3 regions of the Enterobacter sp. SA197 genome follow, and region 3 is predicted to be linked to each of the others. Evidence: predicted binding sites of a transcription regulator. Region 3 holds the regulator's gene; each other region holds the start of a gene.
What was found. Region 3 encodes Fur, which represses iron uptake genes when iron is present. Its sites were predicted from a motif close to ATAATAATGAGAACNACTATCAA; they were not measured.
Positions count from the first base shown of each region.

Region 1: the regulator Fur is predicted to act here: its motif matches at 2,785-2,807, upstream of sodA (superoxide dismutase [Mn]).
Region 2: the regulator Fur is predicted to act here: its motif matches at 4,454-4,476, upstream of feoA (ferrous iron transporter A).

Region 1 is NZ_CP096393.1:80,150-87,393, forward strand. It holds gene rhaB (rhamnulokinase) at 1-634, opposite strand, end outside; gene rhaS (HTH-type transcriptional activator RhaS) at 938-1,774, shown strand; gene rhaR (HTH-type transcriptional activator RhaR) at 1,854-2,702, shown strand; gene sodA (superoxide dismutase [Mn]) at 2,881-3,501, shown strand; gene kdgT (2-keto-3-deoxygluconate transporter) at 3,762-4,745, shown strand; gene M1D91_RS00405 (dihydrodipicolinate synthase family protein) at 4,790-5,686, opposite strand; gene yiiM (6-hydroxyaminopurine reductase) at 5,844-6,518, shown strand; gene cpxA (envelope stress sensor histidine kinase CpxA) at 6,558-7,244, opposite strand, start outside.
Region 2 is NZ_CP096393.1:4,597,800-4,605,043, forward strand. It holds gene envZ (two-component system sensor histidine kinase EnvZ) at 1-257, opposite strand, end outside; gene ompR (osmolarity response regulator transcription factor OmpR) at 254-973, opposite strand; gene greB (transcription elongation factor GreB) at 1,191-1,664, shown strand; gene M1D91_RS21640 (Tex family protein) at 1,761-4,088, shown strand; gene feoA (ferrous iron transporter A) at 4,583-4,810, shown strand; gene feoB (Fe(2+) transporter permease subunit FeoB) at 4,831-7,149, shown strand; gene feoC ([Fe-S]-dependent transcriptional repressor FeoC) at 7,160-7,244, shown strand, end outside.
Region 3 is NZ_CP096393.1:1,547,204-1,554,447, reverse strand. It holds gene pgm (phosphoglucomutase (alpha-D-glucose-1,6-bisphosphate-dependent)) at 1-1,055, opposite strand, end outside; gene seqA (replication initiation negative regulator SeqA) at 1,080-1,631, opposite strand; gene ybfF (esterase) at 1,814-2,587, shown strand; gene ybfE (LexA regulated protein) at 2,719-3,027, shown strand; gene fldA (flavodoxin FldA) at 3,162-3,692, shown strand; gene fur (ferric iron uptake transcriptional regulator) at 3,979-4,428, shown strand; gene chiQ (ChiQ/YbfN family lipoprotein) at 4,491-4,823, opposite strand; gene chiP (chitoporin ChiP) at 4,841-6,241, opposite strand; gene glnS (glutamine--tRNA ligase) at 6,634-7,244, opposite strand, start outside.

The DNA of each region.
Region 1 (7,244 bases), 1.5 Mb from region 3:
GCGTCGGAGTACCAAACCAGGATGCGGGTACGCCCGTCCAGTCGAGCAGCGTATCGTCCCAGTTGTCGGTTTCAATATTGACCAGTTGGGTGGTGGTGGCATTCGTGTATTCCCAGTTCAGATTACCGGTCAGGCGGAAGCTGAAATAGTCAGGGATCAGCAGAGCATGTTCTGTTGCGTTCACGACGTCCGGCTGCTGCTGGGCGAGGGCATAGAGCTGATAGAGCGTGTTAAAGGGGAGAAACTGAATCCCGCTGCGGCGATAGATGTCGGCTTTGCCGAGTGCCGCCTGGGCGCGTGCCATGATGCCATCGGTGCGGTGGTCGCGATAGGAGACGGGGAGGCCTACTCGCTGCCCGTGTTTATCAATCAGTACATAATCCACGCCCCAGGTGTCGATACCAATGCTGTCGATCTTCACACCCTCGGCACAGGCTTTTTCCAGCCCCAGACAGATTTCATCTTCAAGCGCGTCGATATCCCAGCAGTCGGCACCCTGTTTTTTTTCCAGATAATTGGCGAAGCGATGAACTTCACGCAGCGTGAGCATCCGCTGTTCTGTCGCGTAGCAGGCCAGCATTACGCGGCCGCTGGAAGCACCAAGATCGACGGCGACACAATGGCGAAAAGTCATGGTGAGGTCCTTGTGAGAGTTGTTACCCCCACTCTAAAAAAAGGACGCTCAGGTAACCTTCTTGTTACTGACAGTCGCCATGAGGGACTGGCAAGAAAGCAAAGGTGAAAGTGAGAGAGTTCACACTTTCGGGTAAAAGTGAGGCGCGTTACAGGTGTGACGGATGCCGCAATTCCTGATCTTTCACGCGCTTTCTTAAAAAACCGACAGGCTTTGCCGCGTTTGCGGTCAAAAATTCAAGGTGCGAATCGTTACCCTTAATTACTATTTTGAGAACATTTCTCATTAGTGAGTAGGGCAATCATGACCGTATTACACAGCGTGGATTTTTTTCCTTCGGGCATCACGCCAGTGGCTATCGAACCGCGATTGCCCCAGGCGGCATTTCCTGAGCATCACCATGATTTCCATGAGATTGTTATCGTAGAGCACGGCACGGGTATCCATGTTTTTAATGGTCAGTCGTATACCATAAGCGGTGGCACAGTCTGCTTCGTGCGCGATCATGACAGGCATTTATATGAACATACTGACAACCTCTGTCTGACCAATGTGCTCTACCGCTCGCCGGATGCGTTCAGGTTCCTGGCGGGCTTAAACGAACTGCTGCCACAGGAGCAGGATGGTCATTACCCGTCCCACTGGCGCGTTAATCAGTGTGTGCTTCAGCAGGTTCGCCAGATAATCGGCCAGATGGAAACGCTGGGGGATGGGCTGGATATGCCGACCACCGCTAACCGCGAAATTCTCTTTATGCAGTTGCTGGTGTTGCTGCGAAAAAGCAGCCTGGAAGAGGGGGCAATCAGTAACGATGCGCGACTGAATCAGTTGATGTCCTGGCTTGAGGATCATTTTGCAGAAGAGGTGTGCTGGGAGTCACTGGCAGACCAGTACGCGCTGTCACTGCGAACGCTGCACCGCCAGCTTAAAAGCTACACCGGCCTGACGCCGCAGCGTTATCTCAACCGCCTGAGACTGATTAAAGCGCGTCATATGCTGCGTCATGGGGATGATAGCATCACGGATATCGCTTATCGCTGCGGTTTTGGCGACAGTAACCACTTTTCAACGCTTTTTCGCCGGGAATTTAACTGGTCACCGCGTGATATTCGTCAGGGACGCGATGTGCAACTGCAATAACGGTAACGAGAAGGCTGTCACCGATTTTGTTTTGTAAATCAGCTAATAGTTACCGGTTGTCTTAGGCTGAGGTGATGTTGTGGCAAGCCAGTTAATTCTTCGTAGCGCCGATTTTTTCCCACGGGCAGGGCAGACCGTCGCTGTGGCGGATCGCTATCCGCAAAATGTGTTTGCGGAGCATACGCACGAGTTTTATGAACTGGTGCTGGTCTGGCGAGGCAATGGCCTGCACGTTCTTAACGATCGCCCCTGGCGCATTACCCGCGGCGATCTGTTTTACATTCGCGCTGAAGATAAACACTCCTATGCCTCGGTCAACGACCTGGTGCTGCAAAATATTATCTATTGCCCGGATCGACTATCACTCAATCTTGATTGGGCGGCGCACATTCCGGGGTGTCACGGTTCTGAATGGATGCCCCACTGGCGCATAGGCAGCACCGGCATGGCTCAGGCGCGCCAGGTCATTACGCAGCTTGAGCAGGAGAGTACGAAAAACGACCCTCTCGCGAACGCCATGGCGGAAGTCCTGTTCGCCCAACTGGTGATGACCTTAAAGCGTCATCGCTTTGCCACTGACAATCTGGCCGCGGTGAACAGTGAGCCATTGCTGGACAAACTCATCACCGCCCTCTCCGGTAGCCTTAACCGCAGCTTCCTGCTGGAACAGTTTTGTGAACAGGAGCAGTGCAGCGAACGGGCGCTTCGCCAGCAGTTTCGCACCCAGACCGGCATGACCATTAACCACTATCTGCGCCAGCTGCGGATTTGCCATGCGCAGTATTTATTGCAGCATAGCGAACTGATGATTGGCGAGGTCTCCACACGCTGTGGCTTTGAAGACAGTAACTATTTTTCTGTCGTCTTCACGCGCGAAACGGGTATGACGCCCAGCCAGTGGCGGCAGCGCCATAACGACGCGGCATAGTATCCTCGCGTCGCGACATTCCTTTATGCCACATAGACTTGTTTACATAACAGAATGTTATAACCATAATAAAACTACGGCATTGATAAACATTTTCAATAGCATTTAACTAACTATAATGAACCAACTGCTTACGCGGCGTTAACATACCTGCCGCCCGACAATAATGGAGATTAGTATGAGCTATACACTGCCATCCCTGCCTTATGCGTACGATGCACTTGAACCTCATTTCGACAAGCAGACGATGGAAATCCATCACACTAAACATCACCAGACCTACGTTAACAATGCCAACGCGGCGCTGGAAAGCCTGCCAGAATTTGCCAGCCTCCCTGTTGAAGAGCTGATCACCAAGCTGGATCAACTGCCGGCTGACAAAAAAACCGTACTGCGTAACAACGCAGGTGGTCATGCTAACCACAGCCTGTTCTGGAAAGGCCTGAAAAAAGACACCACCCTGCAGGGTGATCTGAAAGCGGCTATCGAGCGTGATTTCGGTTCTGTTGATAACTTCAAAGCTGAATTTGAAAAAGCAGCAGCGACGCGCTTCGGCTCTGGCTGGGCGTGGCTGGTGCTGAAAGGCGATAAACTGGCTGTGGTTTCTACTGCAAACCAGGATTCCCCGCTGATGGGTGAAGCTATCTCCGGTGCATCTGGCTTCCCGATTCTGGGTCTGGACGTGTGGGAACACGCCTACTACCTGAAATTCCAGAACCGCCGCCCGGACTACATCAAAGAGTTCTGGAACGTGGTGAACTGGGACGAAGCAGCAGCACGTTTCGCCGCTAAGAAGTAATTTCTCGTTATCTCCCGCGCCTTGCGGGTGAGTCCAGCCCCTGCTGACGTTGTCAGCAGGGGCTTTTTTATGGGCCAGACCGGGGGAAGGAATGATAGAAACGCTGATCTGATAAAAATGAAATATTGTTTTAATTTTGCATGTGAGATCACTTTTCCGGGTGTGACGAAGGTCTAACATTTCGCCATCAGCGCTGGAAACGTTTCGGTAAATGGGCGAGATGGCGCACAAAAATCAGTGATTTTTTGACAGGTGGCGATATGCAAATCAAACGTGCAATTGAAAAAATCCCCGGCGGGATGATGCTGGTTCCGCTGTTCCTTGGTGCGCTGTGCCATACCTTCTCTCCGGGTGCCGGTAAGTATTTTGGCTCCTTCACCAACGGCATGATCACCGGTACGGTGCCTATTCTGGCGGTGTGGTTCTTCTGCATGGGTGCATCCATCAAGCTCAGTGCAACCGGCACGGTGCTGCGAAAATCCGGTACCCTGGTGGTGACGAAAATTGCGGTGGCCTGGGTGGTCGCGGCGGTGACTTCACGTCTGATTCCGGCTCACGGTGTGGAGGCCGGCTTTTTTGCCGGGCTGTCGACGCTGGCGCTGGTCGCCTCAATGGACATGACCAACGGCGGTCTTTACGCCTCTATCATGCAGCAGTATGGCACTAAAGAGGAGGCCGGGGCGTTTGTGCTGATGTCTCTGGAATCGGGTCCGCTGATGACGATGGTTATCCTCGGTACGGCGGGTATCGCGTCATTTGAACCCCATGTCTTTGTTGGTGCCGTGCTACCGTTCCTGATTGGTTTTGGCCTCGGGAATCTCGACCCGGAACTGCGGGAGTTCTTTACCCGCGCGGTGCAGACTTTGATTCCCTTTTTCGCCTTCGCGCTTGGTAATACCATTGATTTAAGTGTGATAGCGCAGACCGGTTTGTTGGGGATTCTGCTGGGGCTGGCGGTCATTGTGATAACCGGCATCCCGTTGATTATTGCTGACAAGCTCATTGGCGGTGGCGATGGGACGGCGGGGATTGCAGCCTCCAGCTCGGCAGGTGCAGCGGTGGCAACACCGGTGCTGATTGCGGAGATGGTACCGGAGTTTAAAGCGATGGCACCGGCCGCTACTGCGCTGGTGGCGACATCGGTCATCGTGACCTCAATTCTTGTGCCGATCCTGACCTCTATCTGGTCACGTAGAGTGAAAGGAAACGCAGCAGCAGCTGAGCTACACAGTGCGGTAAAATAACACCGAAAAAGAGACATGAAGCCGGCCTGAAAAGGCCGGTTTTTTTAGCGCGTTGTCCCAAAAATTTCATCTGCCAGGGCACACTGCCCGGGCGTTAACTCACCGCCAAAATTGCGTGACGTGGCCCCACAATAGCCGAACTTACGTGACACCACGGTTTTGATGGTGGTAACAAAGTCTTCGCCAATGGTGTAAATCGACATAAACCGGCCAATGTCACGCTGGGCTCTGTGCAGTGCAGCCAGATCGTTTTGCTTCCAGGCTTGGCGGGCGCCGACAAATAACTCCGGCATTACGTTGTTCAGCCCGGAGATAACGCCTGCCCCGCCTGCCAGCAGGTTCGGAATGAAATATTCGTCATAGCCTGACAGCACGGCGAAATCATCGCGGATTTTTTCGGTCGCCAGAATGATATTGCGGGTATGCGACTGGCAGTCGACCGTGTCTTTGATGCCGACGAAGTTCGGGAATTCCGCTGCCAGCGTGGCGACCAGCTCAGGCGTCAGGTCACATCCCGTGCGTGCCGGGAAGTTATAGGCGAACCATTTGCCACGCAACTGTTGCCCCAGATGACGGAAGTAGCTCAGCAGTTGCGCCGACGTTTGTCCGTAGTAATAGGGCGGCAGCACCATCACGGCATCATAGCCGGTGCGGAAGGCCTCATCCGCCATTCGTTCTACATCATTCATGCAGGTTGAGGAGACGTTGGCGACCAGCGTGCCCGGCGTCATTTCCCGTACCTCTTTTATCAGCATAAGCCGTTCATCAAGCGTAAAAGAGGCGAATTCGCCAATGCTGCCCATTAGCAATACCACATCAATTCTGGCGTCGGTCAGGCGTGAAATATGCTGTCTCATTCCGTTCAGGTCGACTTTACCGTCGGGCGTCATTGGCGTAATGGACGGGCACCAGACGCCGCAAAATTCGTTTTCATTCTTCACGTCACTGTCTCCTTGAATGTGAAATAGCGTTTCAGTTATTCATTTAAGTGATAGCACGTCCCGATGAACCTCACGCGAACCGGTGTCTCATTTCTGCACGATTTCAGTGTAAAAAATGTGGTGTAATGCCAGGACACTTTACGCACCAGGGGGCCTTATGCGGCATGCGGTTAATGTTTATGTGGGAACAATACAGGATTATGCGGGAAGTAAGCCCAGTGCTATCGCCAAACGTCAGGTGGATGGAGAGTTAACGTTAACGAATCGCGGCCTGGTGGGGGATCAACAGGCGGAAAAAGTGATTCACGGCGGGCCGGACAGAGCCCTGTGCCATTATCCACGGGAGCATTATGCCTTCTGGCGACAGCAGTTTCCTGAGAACGAAACGCTCTATTATGCGCCCGCCTTTGGTGAGAATTTGTCGACGGAAGGGCTGACGGAACACAACGTATTTATCGGCGATATCTTTCGCTGGGGGGAGGCGTTAATCCAGGTCACTCAGCCACGCTCACCGTGCTATAAACTCAATTTTCACTTTAATGTCAGCGATATGGCCTCACAAATGCAGGCGAGCGGGCGCGTAGGCTGGCTGTACCGCGTGATTGCCGCCGGAAAGGTCGCCACTGACTCGCCGCTGGAGCTGGCCTCCCGTACCAGCGACGTCAGTGTGCAGGATGCCGCCGCCATTGCCTGGCATATGCCCTTTGATGACGCGCAGTACCATCGGTTACTTTCCGCAGCCGGGCTTTCAGCCAGTTGGGCAAGAACCATGCAAAAGCGACGTTTAAACGGCGTTATCGAAGATAATTCGCGAAGATTGCGCGGTAAATAGTGTCGGTTTCCCCTCGTATGCCGAGGGGAAACAATGCGGTTAAGCGCGTCTGTACAGCGGCAGCCAGATGGTCAGGCGTAACCCGCCCAGCGGGCTGTCATCCGCTTTTACCCAGCCACGGTGCTGCTGAATGGCGGTTTCGACGATAGCCAGCCCCAGACCCGTGCCCCCCGATTCACGATCGCGCGCCTCGTCGGTACGGTAGAAGGGGCGGAAAATTTGCTCTCTGTCTTCCGGGCTGACGCCAGGGCCGTCATCATCAACATTGATGGTAATGCCCTCTTTGTCGACGGCGAAGTTGACTTCGATTTTGGTGTGCGAATAACGCAGCGCGTTGCGCACGATATTCTCCAGCGCGCTTTCCAGCGCGTTGGGGTTGCCGTACAACGGCCACGGGCCCGGGGGGAAGTTGACCGTCAGCGTTTTGCCAACCTGCTCCGCCTCAAACGCGGCATTATCCAGCACCTCATTCCACAGGTGGTTCGCCTTCACGGTTTCGCTCACCAGGGCCGCTTTTTGCTGATTACGTGACATAACCAGCAGGTCATTAATCATACTGTCCAGGCGCTGTGCTTCGGTTTCAATACGCTCAAGCTCTTTGCTCTCCCCACTGCGGCGGCGCAGAAGCGCTGTCCCTAATTGCAAGCGGGTGAGGGGTGTACGCAGTTCGTGGGAGATATCAGAAAGCAGACGCTGTTGCGAGGTCATCATTCGCTCCAGCGCTGT
Region 2 (7,244 bases), 2.0 Mb from region 3:
ATGCCGAGCTCACGATAAATTTCACGCCGGAACGCCGGAGGAACGACAAGTTGCGTCCCGTCCTCCAGTTGCAGCTTATCGGTCATCAGCATACGGACTTCGTAAGCAAGCACCTTATTAAACTGCTGGAGGCTGGGCAAAATCGCGAAGTTCAGCACCACGAGGTAGGTTGTCACCAGGCTGACAAACAGCAAGGTGACAATCAATAACAGCGTGCGGGCAAACGAACTTCGCGGCGAGAAGCGCATTCGCCTCATGCTTTAGAACCGTCCGGCACGAAGACGTAGCCCAGACCCCATACGGTCTGGATATAGCGTGGATGGGCCGGATCTTCTTCCACCATGCGGCGCAGGCGGGAGATTTGTACGTCGATTGAGCGTTCCATTGCGGAGTACTCACGACCACGGGCCAGGTTCATCAGCTTGTCGCGGGAAAGCGGTTCACGGGGGTGGCTGACCAGGGCCTTCAGCACCGCAAACTCACCGCTCGTCAGCGGCATCGGCTCATCTTCGCGGAACATTTCGCGGGTGCCGAGGTTGAGCTTAAATTTACCGAAGGCAATCACCGCTTCTTCCTGAGAAGGGGCGCCCGGCAGTTCGTTGGCCTGGCGGCGCAGTACGGCACGGATACGGGCCAGCAGTTCACGCGGGTTGAACGGTTTTGGAATGTAGTCATCCGCCCCGATTTCAAGCCCCACAATCCGGTCTACCTCTTCCCCTTTTGCCGTCACCATAATGATGGGCATTGGGTTGCTTTGACTGCGCAGACGGCGGCAGATAGAGAGACCATCTTCGCCCGGTAACATCAGGTCAAGAACCATGAGATGAAAAGACTCACGCGTCAGCAAGCGATCCATTTGTTCAGCATTGGCGACGCTACGAACCTGGAAGCCTTGTTCGGTGAGATAACGTTCAAGCAAGGCACGCAGGCGCATGTCGTCATCCACGACCAGGATTTTATAATTCTCTTGCATTGTTTTTACTCCCAAAGGTTCCGACAATTATGATGACGTATTCTAAAAAAGTGCACGTTAACAACCAGCGAAATCTGGTATAAATTCTAGTCGAAATTGTTACAAAGCATATTTAACAGTAGCTTATATGCATATAGCATCACATAAATGATGATTAATCCGCACCTTAGGGCGTTAATTTGTAAAGACAACGATGAATAAAGAATAAGGCAGGAAAATGAAAACGCCGCTGATTACCCGTGAAGGCTACGACAAATTGAAACAGGAGCTGGATTTCCTCTGGCGACAGGAGCGCCCGGAAGTCACAAAAAAAGTCACCTGGGCGGCAAGCCTTGGCGACCGCAGCGAGAATGCCGACTATCAGTACAACAAAAAGCGCCTGCGCGAGATCGACCGCCGGGTGCGCTATCTGACGAAGTGCCTCGAAAACCTGAAAATCGTCGATTACTCCCCGCAGCAGGAAGGCAAAGTCTTTTTTGGTGCCTGGGTTGAGATTGAAAACGATGACGGCAACACCCTGCGTTTTCGTATCGTCGGTTACGACGAAATCTTTGGTCGCAAGGATTACATCTCCATTGACGCTCCGATGGCCCGCGCGTTGCTGAAAAAAGAGGTTGGCGATGTAGCCGTGGTCAACACGCCTGCCGGGGAAGCGACCTGGTATGTGAACGAGATAACCTACGTAAAATGAGCAGGAACAATCTGAAGCCCCTGCCGATGGCTGGCATTTTTGCTGGTCAATCCGTATAACTGTCCCTTAATTTTTTACTCGGATGAAGCAAAATCCATGATGAATGATTCTTTCTGCCGCATTATCGCCGGTGAAATTCAGGCGCGTGCTGAACAGGTTGACGCTGCCGTTCGTCTGCTCGATGAAGGGAACACCGTACCGTTTATTGCACGTTATCGTAAGGAAGTGACCGGCGGTCTGGATGACACGCAACTGCGTAATCTGGAGACACGTCTGGGGTATTTGCGTGAACTGCAGGATCGCCGCCAGGCCATTCTTAAATCTATCGGCGAACAGGGTAAGCTGACGGAGGCGCTGGAGAAAGCGATTAACGGTACGCTGAGCAAAACCGAGCTTGAAGACCTGTACCTGCCTTTTAAACCGAAGCGCCGCACGCGCGGGCAAATCGCGATTGAAGCTGGCCTCGAACCGCTGGCCGATCTGCTCTGGAACGACCCGTCGCACGATCCTGAAACCGAAGCCGCGAAATTTATCGATGTCGATAAGGGCGTGGCTGACAGCAAAGCCGCGCTTGATGGCGCGCGCTATATCCTGATGGAGCGCTTTGCTGAGGACGCCACGCTGCTGGCCAAAGTGCGTGATTATCTGTGGAAAAATGCCCACCTCGTCTCCACCGTAGTCAGCGGGAAAGAAGAGGAAGGGGCGAAGTTCCGCGACTATTTCGACCATCACGAACCTGTCGCCACCGTCCCGTCTCACCGCGCGCTGGCCATGTTCCGTGGACGTAACGAAGGCATTTTGCAGCTCTCACTGAACGCCGACCCTCAATTTGACGAGCCGCCCAAAGAGAGCCAGGGCGAACACATCATCAGCGAACATCTTGGCCTGCGTCTGAATAATGCCCCGGCAGACGGCTGGCGCAAAGGCGTGGTGAGCTGGACCTGGCGCATCAAAGTGCTAATGCATCTTGAAACCGAATTAATGGGTACGGTACGCGAACGCGCGGAAGAGGAAGCAATTAACGTCTTCGCCCGCAATCTGCACGATCTGCTGATGGCGGCCCCTGCCGGGCTGCGTGCCACTATGGGTCTCGATCCGGGCCTGCGCACCGGGGTGAAAGTTGCGGTGGTTGACGCCACCGGCAAACTGGTTGCTACCGACACCATTTATCCCCATACCGGCCAGGCCGCGAAAGCCGCCGCCGTGGTCGCGGCCCTGTGTGAGAAACACAACGTTGAACTCGTTGCCATCGGCAACGGCACGGCGTCACGTGAAACCGAGCGTTTCTACCTTGATGTGCAAAAACAGTTCCCGCAGGTTAAAGGGCAGAAAGTGATCGTCAGCGAAGCCGGGGCCTCCGTCTACTCTGCCTCTGAGCTGGCGGCACTGGAGTTCCCGGACCTTGATGTCTCTTTGCGTGGTGCCGTCTCTATCGCCCGTCGTCTACAGGATCCGCTGGCAGAACTGGTGAAAATCGATCCGAAATCCATCGGTGTCGGCCAGTACCAGCATGATGTCAGCCAGACACAGCTTGCCCGTAAGCTTGATGCCGTGGTCGAAGACTGCGTTAACGCCGTGGGCGTGGACCTGAATACAGCTTCCGTCCCGTTGTTAACGCGCGTTGCCGGTCTGACCCGGATGATGGCGCAGAATATTGTCTCCTGGCGTGACGAAAACGGTCAGTTCCGGAACCGACAGCAGCTGCTTAAAGTCAGCCGGCTGGGGCCAAAAGCGTTTGAACAGTGCGCCGGCTTCCTGCGGATCAACCACGGCGATAACCCCCTGGACGCCTCCACGGTACACCCGGAGACCTACCCGGTGGTGGAGCGCATCCTGGCGGTAACCGCACAATCCTTGCGCGAGTTGATGGGCAACAGCAGCGAACTACGCAAACTCAGTCCAGCGGATTTCACCGATGAGCATGTCGGACTTCCTACGGTGACGGACATTATTAAAGAGCTGGAAAAACCAGGCCGTGACCCACGCCCTGAGTTTAAAACCGCCACCTTTGCTGACGGCGTGGAAACCATGAACGACCTGCTGCCGGGCATGGTTCTTGAAGGCGCTGTAACCAACGTTACTAACTTTGGTGCCTTTGTTGATATTGGCGTACATCAGGATGGCCTCGTGCATATCTCTTCACTGGCCGATAAGTTTGTCGACGATCCACATACCGTCGTTAAAGCGGGCGATATCGTCAAAGTGAAGGTGCTGGAAGTGGATTTGCAGCGCAAACGTATTGCCCTGACCATGCGTCTGGATGAACAACCTGGTGAAACCAGCGCACGGCGCAGCAATGGCGGTGGGCGTGATCAGGCTCGACCGGCGGCAAAAGCAGCCAAACCTCGCGGGCGAGACGCACAGCCCGCCGGAAACAGCGCGATGATGGATGCGCTGGCAGCTGCAATGGGTAAAAAACGCTAATCAATCACCCCTCCTTTTCAGGAGGGGTCTCCCCGACCGTTCATTATTCAAAAAAATGAACTGATAAACTCTCACCCAAATCTCGCCTTTCATTAAACAGTGGCCTGCTGCCGGTGTAACTCTTCAAAATAACTCATCAGTGATTAGAATTATTTTATTTCCTGAATAATTGTAGGGAAATCTATTAACAAGACAATAACGTTAATGCTTAATTAAACATTAAGATGACGAAATAAATATACGTATTAATTCATAATTTTTAAGTCCTTATAGCCAGTGCGAAAATTAAAAAAATTTTGCGCCACGTCAACGATGCGACGAATTATGATTTCACTCCGTCTTTTATCGCGGTTTAATAAGTGATGATAAAAACTATTCTCATTATCATTGGTCGCTCTGGTCAGTATGAATGCCGTCGCCAGCAACGCGTCTGGTTTCCAATGTTTTCATCCGCCAGACAACAACAAAACGTGCGATAAAGATAAGTAGGTCCTATGCAATTCTCACCAGACAGTTCGTGGAAAATAACGGGCTTCTCACGCGAAATCAGTCCGGCCTGGCGCCAGAAACTGCTTTCCCTGGGAATGTTACCCGGCTCCTCTTTCAATGTGGTTCGTGTGGCACCGCTTGGTGATCCCGTTCATATCGAAACCCGGCGCGTGAATCTGGTGTTGCGGAAAAAAGACCTCGCCTTTCTGCAACTGGAAGTCATTTCGGGTTAATTCTGACGGGTAAGAAAATAATGAAAAAGCTGACCATTGGATTAATCGGTAATCCTAACTCCGGCAAAACCACCCTTTTTAATCAACTCACGGGCGCACGCCAGCGCGTAGGCAACTGGGCGGGGGTAACTGTCGAACGTAAAGAGGGGCAATTTTCCACTACGGACCATCAGGTCACCCTGGTTGACCTGCCAGGCACCTATTCGCTTACCACCATCTCCTCGCAGACCTCTCTGGATGAACAGATCGCCTGCCATTACATCCTGAGCGGTGATGCAGACCTGCTGATTAACGTGGTTGATGCGTCTAATCTCGAACGTAACCTTTATCTGACGCTGCAGCTGCTTGAACTCGGCATCCCGTGTGTGGTTGCACTGAACATGCTGGATATTGCGGAAAAACAGAAAGTCCGTATAGATATTGATGCGCTGTCTACCCGCCTGGGTTGCCCGGTCGTACCGCTGGTCTCAACGCGTGGTCGCGGTATTGATGCCCTTAAGCTCGCGGTCGATCGCCACCAGCAAAATACGCCTCTTGAACTGATTCATTATGCGCAACCCTTAAAGCGTGAGGCTAACGCCCTCGCCGCATTTATGTCTTCAGCAATGCCGCTGCATCAGCGCTACTGGCTGGGCCTGCAAATGCTCGAAGGTGATATTTACAGCCGGGCCTACGCAGGCGATGCTGCGCTCAAACTGGAAACGGCACTCACCCGCCTGAGCGGTGAGATTGACGATCCGGCGCTGCATATTGCTGACGCACGCTATCAGACTATTTCGGCAATATGTGAAGCCGTCAGTAACACATTGACCGCCGAGCCCAGTCAGTTTACCGCTGGCGTGGATCGCATCATCCTTAACCGGTTTCTGGGCCTGCCCATTTTCTTATTTGTGATGTATCTGATGTTCCTGCTGGCTATTAATATCGGCGGTGCACTCGCCCCGGTTTTTGATGCCGGTTCCGTAGCTATCTTTATTCATGGCGTTCAGTGGCTGGGTTACACGCTGCACTTCCCGGCGTGGCTGACGATTTTCCTCGCCCAGGGGCTGGGGGGCGGGGTCAATACCGTGCTGCCTCTGGTTCCCCAGATTGGCATGATGTACCTGTTTCTTTCCTTCCTGGAAGATTCAGGTTACATGGCGCGGGCTGCCTTTGTGATGGACAGACTGATGCAGGCGCTGGGTCTGCCGGGCAAATCCTTCGTCCCTTTGATTGTCGGCTTTGGCTGTAACGTGCCATCGGTTATGGGGGCACGCACGCTGGATGCTCCCCGTGAACGCCTGATGACTATCATGATGGCACCCTTTATGTCCTGCGGGGCACGCCTGGCAATTTTCGCGGTCTTTTCCGCTGCTTTCTTTGGTCAGCAAGGCGCGCTTGCGGTCTTCTCGTTGTATGTGCTCGGCATAGTGATGGCTATCCTGACCGGACTGATGCTCAAACACACTATTATGCGTGGTGAAGCCTCACCCTTTATTATGGAGTTACCGGTTTACCATGTTCCACATCTGAAGAGCCTCCTCTTGCAGACCTGGCAACGACTGAAGGGGTTTGTGTTGCGCGCCGGTAAAGTCATTGTGGTGGTCAGCATTTTCCTCAGCGCCTTAAACAGCTTCTCCCTGAGTGGCAAGGCGGTGGATAACATTAACGACTCTGCCCTTGCCTCCGTCAGCCGGGTCTTTACTCCGCTATTAAAGCCCATTGGCGTCCAGCCTGACCACTGGCAGGCTACTGTCGGCCTGTTTACCGGCGCAATGGCAAAAGAGGTGGTGGTAGGAACGCTGAATACGCTTTACACCGCTGAAAATATCCAGCAGGCCGACTTCAACCCTGCGGAGTTTAGTCTGACAGACGAACTGAGGGCTTCCATTGACGAAACCTGGACCAGCCTGAAAGAGACCTTCAGCCTGAGCGTACTGGCAAACCCTATTGAAGCCAGCAAAGGTGATGGCGAAATGGAAACAGGGACGATGGGCGTGATGAGTGAGAAATTCGGTAGCCCCAGCGCGGCTTACAGCTATCTTATCTTCGTGCTGCTCTACATTCCCTGTATTTCAGTGATGGGAGCCATCTCCCGTGAATCGAGCCGTGGCTGGATGGGTTTCTCCATTCTGTGGGGACTCAATATCGCCTATTCTCTGGCAACACTATTTTACCAGACCACTAATTTTAGCGCGCACCCGACCTGGAGCCTGGCCTGCATTCTGGCGGTCATTTTGTTTAACATTATCGTGATCGGCAGCCTGCGCCGCGCCAGAAGCCGTGTCGATGTCAACCTGCTCGCTACCCGTAAAACTGCCGCCAGCTGCTGCGAAAGCCCGGCGGGAGACTGCCACTGAGGTCGCAAAAATGGCATCACTGATTGACGTTCGTAACATGCTTGCGCTGCGGGGGCGGATGGATGTCGGCCAGCTCAGCAGCGCACTGCAGCTCT
Region 3 (7,244 bases):
GAGGAGACCAGCGTTTTACCTACTGCCACCTCTTTGCCCCACTGCGGACGATGCTGGAACAGGTAGTTGATCGCCACCGCCAGATAGTGGTTGGGGTTCATCAGACCAGCCGGGGTAACAATGCCGTGGCGGTCATAGTCAGGGTCGTTGGCGAAGGCCAGGTCAAACTTGTCGCGCAGCGCCAGAAGCCCCGCCATCGCACTTTCAGAGGAGCAGTCCATGCGGATCACACCGTCTTTGTCGAGGTGCATAAAGCGGAACGTCTGATCAACCTGATCGTTCACGAGGGTCAGATCAAGTTTGTAGAAGTCGGCGATGCGTTTCCAGTATTCGATACCGGAGCCACCAAGCGGATCAACGCCCAGCTTCAGACCGGCTTTCTGAATCGCCGCCATATCAACGATCTCCGCCAGCCCTTCGATAAATGGCTGAACCAGATCCTGTTCTTTTACATGACCGGAAGCGAGCGCGGCATCCAGCGAAATGCGTTTCACGCCTTTCAGACCGTCAGCCAGTAGCGCGTTAGCACGATCTTCTACCACTTTGGTAACGTTTGTATCTGCCGGGCCGCCGTTAGGTGGGTTGTATTTGATGCCACCATCTTCCGGCGGGTTGTGTGAGGGGGTGATAACAATACCGTCTGCCAGCGCGCCGCCGTTTTTGTTGTGGACCAGGATGGCGTTTGAGACGGCCGGCGTAGGCGTAAAGCCGTTGTTTTCCTGCACAATGAGGTCAACGCCATTTGCTGCCAGCACTTCAAGCACGGAGATGAACGCAGGTTCAGACAAAGCATGGGTATCTTTACCCACGTAGCATGGCCCGGTGATGCCGTTTTTAGCGCGCTCTTCAGCAATCGCCTGAGCAATCGCCAGAATATGAGGCTCGTTAAAGCTGTGGCGCCACGCACTGCCACGGTGGCCTGATGTACCAAATTTTACCGCATGTTCAGCGTTACCCACTTCCGGCTTCAGCACGTAGTACTGGGCGGTAAGTTGGGCGACGTTGATCAAATCGCTCTGCTGCGCAGGTTGACCTGCACGTTCATGGTTAGCCATTGCCTGGTCCTTCTTATGCAAGGATTAAATTGTGCCGCAAACCTTTTCAATCAATTCCGCCGGGAACTGCATTGACTGCATGATGTGTTCGATCATGCTGCATTTACGACCCGTATTAGTGTTGGTGATGACCCAGTATGGCGTGTCTGGCACCTGTTTTGGCTTAGTCTGCGTGCCATTTTGCAACAAGGTTTGTTCGTCAGACGCAAAGTATACGCGGGTCCGCCCGTGCAGAGACTCAGTGGATTCTGCAAAGGCTTTATTGTCCAGAGAATAGAGTGTAGACAGCACCAGCATGAAACGGTTAACCGCTTTTTTCTGTTCAGCGTATTCATCCGAAAGCAGAAGCTCGCGCACGGCACGCACCCTGTCCTTCGCGGTGTTCGTCGGTTTAGTCTCTTCAACCTTCGGTGTAACAGGGGTTTCTTTTGCAGCGGCGGTCAGCGTGGCAGCAGGTTGAGAGGAGGCGGAAAATTTCAACATGCGCCGTAAAATGTCGGATGCGCTCTCACCAATATGCTTCGTGTGGCTGGCAATATAACTGTAGAGTTCATCATCAACTTCAATCGTTTTCATTTTAATCCAGTGCAGTGTCTTATCTGAATACAAGTTATTGAGATTATAGAGTCAAATCTCAACAGCGGATAGCGCTTAACCTGAGTGGCGGCTAAGTTAGATTACCTCTGAACCTTGCAGCCGGGCGGCAGAATGTTCAACATAATACCCTAATCCGAAAGAGCGAAAAAAAGAACTTTGCCATGAAATTGAATACCCGAGCGCAAACTGCACAACAATCGCACAACAATTCTCCCATCGTCCTGGTTCATGGCCTGTTTGGCAGCCTTGACAACCTGGGTATCCTTGCCCGCGACCTCGTCCTTGATCATGATATTCTGCAAGTGGATATGCGTAATCACGGGCAGTCTGACCGTTCCGACACGATGAATTATCCGGCAATGGCGCAGGATCTGGTCGAGACACTGGACGCGCAGGGTATCGAACGCGCTACCTTCATCGGCCACTCCATGGGCGGCAAAGCGGTGATGGCATTAACGGCGATTGCGCCGGAACGTATTGACGGGCTGGTGGCTATTGATATTGCCCCTGTCGATTACGCTGTACGTCGCCATGACGAGATTTTCGCCGCCATCAATGCCGTAACGGATGCAAAGGTCACCACGCGCCAGCAAGCAGCGGCCGTGATGCGCACGGTAATTGATGAAGAGGGCGTTATTCAGTTTCTTCTGAAATCTTTTAGTGAGGGCCAGTGGCGATTTAACGTTCCCGTATTATGGGAAGAGTATCCGCATATTGTGGGTTGGGAAGCCGTTCCGGCCTGGAACCACCCCGCTCTTTTCATTCCCGGCGGTAACTCCCCTTATGTGACTGAGCAGTACCGGCAGGCGTTACTCAGCCAGTTTCCTCAGGCGAAGGCGCATGTCATTGCGGGCGCGGGGCACTGGGTACATGCAGAAAAGCCAGATGCCGTTTTACGCGCCATCCGCCGTTATCTCTCTGAAAAGACGAACTGATTAAAAACCCGGCGACCGGTCGCCATAACGCGCCCGGGCGTTGGCGTCCCTGCATCGCTGATGTATGATGGCGCGCTAATCAGCCCGGGCAATGACCCGATTGCTTGTACTTCCCGTAGTATCCTTAAACCATGGCTAAAGAACAAACGGACCGCACGACACTAGATCTGTTCGCGAATGAGCGTCGCCCGGGACGTCCCAAAACCAATCCGCTCTCTCGCGACGAGCAATTACGCATTAACAAGCGTAACCAGCTTAAACGCGATAAATTTCGTGGGCTTAAACGCGTCGAATTGAAAATAAATGCTGAGGCAGTGGACGCACTGAATGCCCTGGCAGACGCGCGTCAAATGAGCCGCAGTGAACTCATTGAAGAGATGTTGCTGGAACAGCTCAAAGCGCTGAACAGCATTGATTACTCTGAATCTTCGTCTGATTAACGCTTTCATGTAGCAGAGAGTGCAGTCCGAGGCGATTGCAGTTTCCGCGCGCTTCTCCTATCTGCTATGATTGCCCTTATCCGTGGGCTAAACGCCACCACCATATCATTAAGTTTCAAGAGGTTATTTTACTCATGGCAATCACTGGCATTTTTTTCGGCAGCGACACCGGTAATACCGAAAACATCGCAAAAATGATTCAGGCGCAGCTTGGTAAAGATGTTGCGGATGTTCACGATATTGCGAAGAGCAGCAAAGAAGATCTGGAAGGTTACGATATTCTGTTGCTGGGTATTCCAACCTGGTATTACGGCGAAGCACAGTGTGACTGGGACGACTTTTTCCCGACGCTGGAAGAGATTGATTTCAATGGAAAGCTGGTTGCCCTTTTTGGTTGCGGTGACCAGGAAGATTATGCCGAATACTTCTGTGATGCACTGGGGACTATCCGTGACATCATCGAACCGCGCGGCGCGGTCATCGTTGGTCACTGGCCGACAGAAGGTTACCATTTTGAAGCGTCCAAAGGCCTTGCTGACGATGATCACTTTGTAGGTCTGGCTATTGATGAAGATCGTCAACCGGAGCTCACCGCGGGTCGCGTCGAAAAATGGGTGAAACAGATTTCTGAAGAGCTGAACCTTACCGCAATTATTAATGCCTGACAGTATATGGCGCAATCTACATGTTGCGCCTTATTGATAGTTAAAACCAATGGAAATAATTGCTACATTTTTTTAACTTTTGCCGCCAGCACTGTACAATATGGCCTGGTTGAAACGGATACCGCATGACTTTGTTGGCGCTACCACGTTTTATACGCTTACTTTACTTGAGGACTTGCAGTTTTCATTTAGACATGGCAGTTCTATAATGAGACGCATTTCCCAGAGCATTCCTTGTAGCTTCCCTCCCCGGAAGCGAATCGTTTAGCAACAGGACAGATTCCGCATGACTGACAACAATACCGCATTAAAGAAGGCCGGCCTGAAAGTCACGCTTCCTCGCTTGAAAATCCTGGAAGTGCTTCAGGAGCCGGACAACCATCATGTCAGTGCGGAAGATTTATATAAGCGCCTTATCGATATGGGCGAAGAGATCGGGCTGGCAACGGTTTACCGTGTACTGAACCAGTTTGATGATGCCGGGATCGTAACCCGCCATAATTTCGAAGGCGGCAAATCTGTCTTTGAACTGACTCAGCAGCATCACCATGACCACCTGATTTGCCTCGACTGTGGCAAAGTGATTGAATTCAGTGATGACTCCATTGAAGCCCGGCAGCGTGAAATTGCCTCCCAACACGGCATTCGCCTGACGAACCATAGCCTGTACCTCTACGGCCATTGCGCTGAAGGCGACTGCCGCAGCGATGAAAACGCCCACGAGATTGCTAAGTAATCTTCCGTAAACGTAAAAAGCCAACCTGAAGGTTGGCTTTTTTATTGGTTTACCCTGGGTGGCTACTGCGTATTGTTGCTACGAATTTCCTGCCAGATACGATCGCAGTTGGCTTTTACCGCCTGACCATTCCCCGTATGGGTGGCTTCAAGGCACTGCTGATAATCCAGGGTGCGTACCGACTCTTCGTGGGCAAATTGTTGATGCGCCTTTTCTGACTTCAGCACTTCCAGCACGCTACGGCAGGCTTCAAGTTTTTCCGATGAACCTTCTGCAGTATTAATACAGGCACTATAAGCCGCTCTCAAACGCATATCTTCTTTCGGCGCCTGAGGTTGCTGTACGCAGGCGGTAAGCCCCAGAACCATAAACAGAGTCATTATACTTTTATTCATGTTGCCCTACCCTCGCCTCAGAAAATCGTAAAAGGTGCAATGACGATAAATTTCACGTCGCGCTCATCCTGGAAGATGTTGTTGTAACCCCCACCCCAGCTTGGAATATCGGAGTGATTATCGAACTGGGTAAAGTGCAGCTTAAATAATGTGCCTTTCGCCATGCCGTCCTGCAGGGTATAAACCACATCCAGGCTGTAAGCGGATTCCTTAATTGAATTGCCGGCCTTATAGTATTTATCGCCAGACGAAACGTTGGATGGTTTGGCATCCCAGCCATAAACATATGAGGCACCTACCGCCCAGCCCGGAAGATTTAAATCTTTCAAATCATACATAGCGCCAACAAATACCGCTTTTTCATTATGGGCGTTAAAGTCAGAACGATTATCCCACCAGATATCCAGTCGGCCATTTGACGAGCCATAAAGTGGTGTCATACGTGAGTTGAAATTTCCCTGCCGGCCGTCCGCTTTTACCCATGTGCCCTCCAGACGTAAATCAACGGGCCCTGCGGCATAATTAAAGGTCAGCGCCTGTAACCAGGCCGTACCATCATAAATATCATTGATAGTGTGATTAGATGCTTTATCACGTGAGCTGTAGAACTGATAGCTTGTAGACAGCGGACTCCCAGCAATATCAAATTTATAACTGGCTTTCGCGAAGTACTGATCTACATAGCCCTGTGCCTGTCCAAATGCCGCTTCTAAAATGAAATCATTTTTAAAATCATATTGCGCGCCAATGGAGTGGACATAATCAATTTTACTCACGCCATCATTCTGGTAAAAATTATCGGTTTCGTTATACCAGGGGGCCTTATATTCATTGGCCCACATATAGGAGAAACTCAGGGTACCGCAATCTTCATAGTCGAGATTTACGCCAATTTCCGTACCTTGATACGTACCCGGCATAAAACTCCAGTTGGACGCCAGTAGCGTCTGACCGGTGGGCTGGATATAGCCCGCTCTGGCCCATAACGGCCCGTACTTAAATTTTGCCGCAGCAGTATAGAGACTTGCCCCACTTCGGTCTCCAGCCCAGTCTTCATCATAGACCTTATGGCTGTTAGAAAACGCCATTTCATTAGGATGTGCGCTACCTGAAGATTCGGCCATTTCAATAGCTGCAAATGCCGCAACGTCGAAACCAAACATATCTGCTGCATAACCAGACTGGAAATCGAGATTGGTATTCCAGGTAGAATGCGCCAGATTGGTTTTATATTTATTACCATCAGTGACATCTTTACGGTCGCGTTCACGCTGCCAGTAATAGACACCGCCAGTAAGTGTAGAATCTTCAACAAACCCTGCGGCCCTGGCCACCGGGGGTGCTATTAAAGCTGATAGTGTTGTTGTACCGACAATAGCTAATGCTATCGCCTTACGTTTAGCGGTAAACGCGATCATAATTGTTCCTCTTTGACTAAATACAAAAATGCTGTGCAAAGGCAGGCAGCAAGAAAATAAGCATAAAAAAATGGCAAAGTGTGGCTGCAAACTTCTTTCACACCACGAATCAAGGTTATTTTTACCGACTATCAGGATCAAGTTATTTGCCAGAAAGAAAACCAAGAATATGACAAGGGACACATATTTCTTGAATAGAGGAAGAGGATTAGAAATATTATTGAGAGAAGAAAGGGCTCACTAAAAAAATTGCTAAAAATGAAAATAGAAAATAATAAAATTAAAACAATTTTTCAGGTCAACCACAAACCATTATTTACGTTCAGTAATAACAGCGTCGTTATAGAATAAAAAAACGCCGCACAAAGCGGCGTTCATGAGATTAGCTGCAATTATTCGCCGACTTTCGCCCAGGTATCACGAAGACCAACCGTGCGGTTAAAGACCAGTTTCTGTGCCGTGGCGTAGCGGTTATCGAGACAGAAATAACCTTCACGTTCGAACTGATAAGCTTTACCCGCTTCTGCGGCCTGCAGGGATGGCTCCGCATAACCCTGTTTAATGACCAGGGATTCCGGATTCATCACCGACAGGAAGTCTTCAGCAGCACCCGGGTTCGGGACGCTGAATAAACGGTCATACAGACGAATTTCTACCGGAAGCGCGTGCGCAGCGCTGACCCAGTGAACCACGCCTTTTACCTTGCGACCATCTGCCGGATCTTTGCTCAGAGTGTCAGCATCATAGGTGCAGAAAATAGTGGTGATATTGCCTTCGGCGTCCTTCTCAACGCGTTCAGCTTTTACCACGTAGGCGTTGCGCAGACGCACTTCTTTGCCCATCACCAGTCGCTTGTACTGTTTATTAGCTTCTTCGCGAAAATCGGCGCGATCGATCCAGATTTCACCGCTGAAGGGTACTTCCCGACTGCCCATTTCCGGTTTGTTCGGATGATTAAGCATGGTGACAATTTCGCTCCCACCCTGCGGGTAGTTTTCGATAA